One region of the Thermaerobacillus caldiproteolyticus genome, then DNA from elsewhere that is predicted to be linked to it. Evidence: riboswitches for the same ligand, from Rfam matches in the RefSeq annotation. Region 1 holds a riboswitch; each other region holds the start of a gene.

Region 1 (2,266 bases):
ATAAAGCTTGATAGGCGACTCCAACGCCGACAATAGAGCCAACAGTAATTTCGCTCGTTGATAAAGGAATGCCCATAATGTTCGCTGCAAATAAGGAGATTGCTGCAGCCGTTAAAATAATAATGACAATTTTAATCGTTAAAATGGATGAAGGAATAATGCCGGAGCCAATGGTTTTGACGACTTCACCTCCGCCGAGACTTCCAAGAAATACACCAAGGCCGCAAAGAAGAAGGGCGATATACTTTTGTTTAATTGCTCCGGACCCATAAGCAACTCCCATTGCGGCCGCCGCTCCGCTTGCCCCAATGTTCATCGCGAAGAAGAAGGAGACGATAAAAGCAATGGTGATTAACATGTTTTCGGCTCCTCCTATGATTCATGAAGACCGCATTCGATTTTTTCATGTCCGGCCCATCTTCCCGAGCGTAAGTTTTCTAAATCATAAACAGGGGAAGTGCATGGTTCGCAGCCGATGCTTGGATAGCCTTTATCATGGAGCTCGTTGTACGGAAGCTCATGCTTATGAACATAATTCCATACATCTTTCCATGTCCAATGAATTAATGGACATATTTTAATCGATCGGAATTTTTCGTCTTTGTTTAAATACTCGACATGTCGACGTGTGGACGATTGTTCGCGCCGCAAGCCAGAGATCCAAGCGGACACACCGGTTAATACTTCACGCAACGGCACGATTTTGCGCAATTCACAGCACTTATTCGGATTATGTTTCCACAATTCATCACCAAATTGTTTTGCCTGCTCGTCAAGTGATAAGTTTGGTTGTTTCATAATGATGCGAAGAGATGGATATTTCTTTTTTACTTTTTCAATCGTTTCATAAGTTTCACGAAAATGAAGCCCTGTATCAAGAAAGACGATTTCGGCATCCGGTTTTACTTTGGCGATCAAATCGATTAAGACGATGCCCTCAATACCGAAGCTACAGGCATATACGATATCATCTTGATAATGGTCATATGCCCAAGCCAAAACATCTAATGCTCCTTTTGTTTCATTGTCACTTGAAAATGACGGTTTTTCTTCGTCCCACGTATGATACGTTAACATATGTTGTTCCCCCTACATGTGATTGCTATAAAAAAAGGCGATCTTCCCCTCTATGGTTTGCATGCAAAAAAAGGGAAGCCGCCTCTAGTTTGTCTAGTCAGCGTACTTTTTAATTTATCTTAATCTTACTTTCTCGTTTTTTTCCAGCTGAATAATTTTACCGTCTTGAATAACAAGAGTAATAGAACCAAACTTCATGGAATCTAACATTTCCTTAATTTTTGTAAAAATGGTCTCGAGTTGTTGCTGATCGTTGCCCACAACAGTCCCTCCTTGCCATCTTGGCTTTTCTTATTGTCTAGCTCGGCAGTTAGCTCTTCTGAGTCCAATCGCTTTCACGCCCTGAAGCGCACGTGAAGAACAATAGGATCGAGAGAGAATCACACTGCCTTTGACTTTGATAATAAAAAAACTTTCCATTTCGGAAAGACTGAAGAGGTAACGTATTCTACCTTATCTCCCCAAAATGGTTCCCATTTGGCTGGATTTAGCACCTTGCTTCTGAAGAAGTAGGTTGCCGGGGTTCATTGGGCCAGTTCCCTCCGCCGCTCTTGATAAGTATGGAATTGACTAAAATTTTAACATAATTCTTTCAAAAGTCAACCCGAGTTTTTCGATAGGAATTATTTTTAGATAGAATAAAAAGGGAGGAGAATGAAAAAGAAACCGCCCTCTTGAAGCGAACATTGTGGCTATAAAGCCGCTGTTTCATACGTTTGATGAGAACGCTCACTTGTGCTGTAGTTCCATACGCATAAATTTTTCTTGTATTTGCCCTATAAATCCCGCAAAGCGGTATACATAGGTGGAAAGCGTCTCCGTTTGCTTTTCGTAGATGACATCCATACATTTTGGGGCAAAGCCGAGATGTTTTAATGCCCGCTGTAACATTGCGCCTTTGTCGCTTTAATTGATAATGGGAATTCCTGATGATGCAGCCGCTGTTTTACGATTTCTTAATGTTTCAGATCTGGCAATTCCATCAACGCGGAGACCGTACGCTTTGGAAAAGCCATAACCGCATCTTCTGTTTCTTCACCAAAAATGCCATTCGCTCCATACCTAGGAAGAGGGAAGACAAGGCGAATGAAATCTTCTTGAATTTTTTTCACAAAAGGTCTGTGATTTCTGATTTTTACAAGTAAATGTGATGATGCTCCTTTGACCTGTGGTTGCTTTACTGTTTTTT
Region 2 (2,266 bases), 550 kb from region 1:
GCCAAGAAAGCACAGCTTCCGTCAGTTCAGGTGCAAAACGGTGATCCCGCGTATGCGAAGAAGCGCTCATTCGGCTATAAAATACTCCCTCTGGCGGTATAACTGATAAATCAACAATTCCTTCATCTAAAAACCATTCTTCATAAGGCAAATCTAATTCTTCCAATCGTCTCGTTAAATGAATTGTCCATTCGCGGTTTTCATGGATAATATAAATCTTACTCATCTTATTTTCCTCCTTTGATTGCCGATAATTGTCTCCGTTCCTCTACTAAAGGCATCACTTGCTTTGCGAACCGCTCCATCTCCTCTAGCTGCGGAGAGAATTGTAAAAGCAATAAATCAACTCCCGCTTCTTCATAAGCTAAAATGCGCTCGGCAATTTGTTCTGGCGTTCCGACGAAATTCGGGCGCAACCCGCGGTTAGATACAGAATAATCTTGTAGTTTCACTTGCAATTCAAGCTGCGATTTGCTGACAAAATCGTTGTATCCCGCATAACCGCTTGATTGTTTCACATCAGTAATGCGCTCTAATTCGGCGAGAGCCTCCTCTTCGCTGTCGCGGCAAATGACGAATGCAGCCATTCCAAATGACCGGAACGGCGCTTTTCCTGCATCCGCACGTCTCTTTTTCATATCGGCAATCTTTTTTGCAATTTCCTCCACTGTCCCTCCATGCATAACATATGCGTCACAATGCTCAACAATCGCCTGCTTGCCTCGCTCACTTTCACCGCCGGCATACAAAATGGGATATGGTTTTTGAACCGGCTTTGGCGCCAAATGAGCATTTTGCACCTCATAAAATTTCCCGCGGAAATGGAATACCTCTTCTGTCCACATCCCTTTTAACACTTGAACAAACTCTTCTGTACGATCATAACGCTCATCATGCGCCGTAAAAATGCCCCCATATTGGCGTGCTTCTTCTTCCCACCAAGCAGACACAACGTTTAGCGTAAATCGTCCATTGCTAATATGATCAATATTCGCCGCCATTTTCGCCGTCACTGCCGGATTATGAAATCCCGGTCGTACTGCTGTCATAATTTCAATTTTTTCCGTTACCGCTGCTAATGCCGCAGCCGTTGACCATGCTTCGAGTGAATCATGTTCAGGACCTTTAATATCATTTAAGTATAACTCGGCAATCAACGTCGTACTATAACCCCATGTTTCCGCTGCTTGAATGACTTTTTTCGCATATTCAAATGTCGCTGGCATTTGCTCATTTTCGACGTTTCGCAACCATCCGCCGAAAATAGGCATCCAAAAACCGTATCTCATTTTACTCTCCCCCTCTACTACTCTATAAAAATAAAAACTTCTTCGATAAGAAGAAGTTTGTTCATCGCTTCATCTTATCTTTCAGAACAAACGGTTCTGCTGGAATTAGCACCTTTCTGACCAATGTCAGCGGTTGCTGGGCTTCATAGGGCCATTCCCTCTGCCTCTCTTGATAAGACTTTCCCTATTAAATTACAGTAATCCTACCACAAAACTATGTTTTAAGTCAATATATTTAAAGCTGGCTTTCCTAAAATGGAAAACCAGCTTTATTATTACACTACAAACCACATTACCCAAATTGAACCAATCACAATAACAATCGCGATAAAAAAGGCATATGCCATGTTAATCGTTTGGATTTTCCCGCTATCACTTTCTGTCATATGCATAAACATAAACAACTGCAAACTCGCTTGCAACATTGCCAGTATCACAATAATGCCAATAATCAATTTCGTCGCTAATCCCGATGACAATACGACCCATAATGCCGCGAACGTTAACACAAGGGATAAAACGAATCCAATAACATGTTTCCAAGGAAATGTTTCATGGTGATCGTTCGTTGCCATCTTATATCACCATCCCTGTCAAGTAAACTAGCGTAAAGATGAAAATCCATACAACGTCAAGGAAATGCCAATACAAACTAACAATGAACACTTTTCGCGCTGTTCGCGGCGTAAAACCACGTTGGAGAAGTTGAATAATAATTAAAATCATCCAACCAATTCCAAGACTCACGTGCGCCCCGTGCGTACCGACAAGCACGAAAAAGCTCGAAAGAAATGCGCTCGTCTGAATCGTCGCGCCTTCATGGACGTAATCAATAAACTCTCTAATTTCAAACGTAATAAACCCTGCTCCTAAAAGAAGGGTGATAATCAGCCACGTCAGCAATCCTTTTAAACGGTTGCGGCGCATTTCATGAATTGCAAGCCCACAAGTGAAGCTGCTCGTTAACAGAAGAAGAG
Region 3 (2,266 bases), 480 kb from region 1:
TCCATTCATGGCTATCAAGCATGTATTTCCTATTATGAAAAAGCAAAAGTACGGGCGGATTATTAATATGGCTTCCATTAATGGACTTGTCGGTTTCGCAGGTAAGGCAGCGTATAATAGTGCCAAGCATGGGGTAATCGGTTTAACAAAGGTGGCTGCATTGGAGGCAGCTCCTTATGGGATTACTGTTAACGCATTATGCCCAGGATATGTGGACACCCCCCTTGTTCGTAATCAACTAACAGATTTAGCAGCAACGCGCAATGTGCCTTTAGAAAAGGTATTAGAGGAAGTAATTTATCCGCTTGTTCCACAAAAACGGCTATTAAGTGTGGAAGAGGTGGCGGATTACGCTCTTTTTTTAGCGAGTGAAAGGGCAAAAGGCATTACTGGGCAAGCTGCGGTGATTGATGGGGGATATACAGCACAGTAATCTATCGCCTCTTTTCGTCATAGAGAAGTTCAAAATAAAAGAAATTTATACTAGGAGCAGTTGTTGCCTGGGTCCTACTTCACACTGGGGTGTTTGTTATGAAAATGATTTTATAAGTAAGATAGATTAGCTTTCAAAACTTGGGGAAACTGTTATGGAACGTGTTTCAACGATTAAGAAAGGGGACAAAGTTGTTCCTTCTTTTCTGGGAGACGCCATGGAAGATCTTTCTCCATATGGTGCGGCTGTATTAGGGGAAAAACTCTTTTTTATGGCAGGGATACACTCGAATTTTAACAATATGGATAATCCGATTTTGACAAGTACTTCAAACCTTGTTGATCTCGTAAAAGAGAATGAAGCGCAATTTTTTTGATAATTTATATAAATCAGCAAGTAAACGAATCGTATATCGGAAAAGAAAACTCACTGTTTGGAGCTTTCTACGCAGAATCATTCAGTATATAACGATGAATAAAAATTTTAAAAATTACTTGAAAAATTTGTGAGAATGAGTTACATTGTAAGAAAATCTGAAAAATGAATAACAGAAAACGGATTCTTATCAAGAGAAGCGGAGGGAACTGGCCCAGTGAAGCTTCAGCAACCAGCCAATGTTTTATTGGCCAGGTGCTAAATCCAGCGAATTGGTTTCAATTCGGCAGATAAGAAGAAGCACTTCGTGGAGTATGCAAAAAGTCTTCTTCTTAGAAGGCTTTTTTTATTTTACCGGAAAAGGGGAGAGAAGCATGGAGAAACTGGAAACATTACTGGCGCAGATCGGAAACAGAAGTGAGAACGTGACAGGAACGGTGAATCCTCCTGTTTATTTTTCCACCGCGTACCGTCATGAAGGTATCGGACAGTCAACAGGCTTCGATTATATTCGGACCGGCAATCCAACCCGGAAAATTGTCGAAGAAGCGATCGCAAAGCTGGAAGGCGGAGATCGCGGCTATGCGTTCAGTTCCGGGATGGCAGCGATTCAAACGATTTTAGCACTATTTGAAAGCGGGGATGAGTTTTTAGTTTCTGCTGATCTTTATGGCGGTACATATCGACTTTTCGAAAGAGGATGGCGAAAATACGGATTAGGTTTTCATTATGTAGATTTTCGCGACATACAATTAGTGGAGAATTTGATTACGGAAAAAACAAAAGCGATTTTTCTGGAAACCCCGACCAATCCATTAATGCAAGAAACAGACATTACAGAAGTAGCGCAATTAGCGAAGCGACACGGACTGCTTCTCATCGTTGACAACACGTTTTACACCCCGGTTATTCAACAACCGATTAAGCAAGGAGCTGATATTGTCATCCATAGTGCCACGAAATATTTAGGCGGCCATAACGATGTATTAGCTGGATTAGTTGTTGCAAAGGGCGAGGATCTTTGTCAACAGTTAGCGGAATATCATAATGCCATCGGTGCCGTTCTCTCGCCGTTTGATTCTTGGCTCTTGATTCGCGGCATGAAAACGCTGGCGCTGCGAATGAGACAACACGAGGAAAACGCACGAAAAATTAGCGAATTTTTAGCCGCCTGTGAAGATATTACGGATGTCTTGTATCCGGGACGGGGAGGGATGCTGTCGTTTCGCCTGCGCGATGAAGCGTGGGTTAATCGCTTTTTACAGAACTTACAAGTGATTACGTTTGCCGAAAGTTTAGGGGGTGTCGAGAGTTTTATTACATACCCAGCGACGCAGACACATGCCGATATTCCAGAAGAAATTCGCATTGCCAACGGCGTCTGTAACCGCTTATTGCGATTTTCCGTTGGCATCGAACATGTTGAAGATTTAATTGCCGACTTGTCGCAAGCCTTGG

What was found. Region 1 has a riboswitch for S-adenosylmethionine ahead of ISX45_RS18100 (YezD family protein). Riboswitches for the same ligand answer to the same signal wherever they lie in the genome.
Region 2: another riboswitch for S-adenosylmethionine. It lies ahead of ISX45_RS15295 (LLM class flavin-dependent oxidoreductase); the one in region 1 lies ahead of ISX45_RS18100 (YezD family protein).
Region 3: another riboswitch for S-adenosylmethionine. It lies ahead of ISX45_RS01830 (methionine biosynthesis PLP-dependent protein); the one in region 1 lies ahead of ISX45_RS18100 (YezD family protein).

Annotation. Positions count from the first base shown of each region.
Region 1 is NZ_CP064060.1:3,599,951-3,602,216, forward strand. It holds gene ISX45_RS18090 (sulfate permease) at 1-358, opposite strand, end outside; gene ISX45_RS18095 (phosphoadenylyl-sulfate reductase) at 373-1,077, opposite strand; gene ISX45_RS18100 (YezD family protein) at 1,192-1,308, opposite strand; SAM riboswitch class I at 1,528-1,638, opposite strand; gene ISX45_RS18105 (peptidoglycan-binding domain-containing protein) at 2,034-2,266, opposite strand, start outside.
Region 2 is NZ_CP064060.1:3,053,838-3,056,103, forward strand. It holds gene ISX45_RS15290 (ATP-grasp domain-containing protein) at 1-226, opposite strand, end outside; gene ISX45_RS15295 (LLM class flavin-dependent oxidoreductase) at 228-1,289, opposite strand; SAM riboswitch class I at 1,361-1,468, opposite strand; gene qoxD (cytochrome aa3 quinol oxidase subunit IV) at 1,565-1,864, opposite strand; gene qoxC (cytochrome aa3 quinol oxidase subunit III) at 1,866-2,266, opposite strand, start outside.
Region 3 is NZ_CP064060.1:338,754-341,019, forward strand. It holds gene ISX45_RS01820 (3-hydroxybutyrate dehydrogenase) at 1-433, shown strand, start outside; gene ISX45_RS01825 (hypothetical protein) at 588-809, shown strand; SAM riboswitch class I at 993-1,105, shown strand; gene ISX45_RS01830 (methionine biosynthesis PLP-dependent protein) at 1,183-2,266, shown strand, end outside.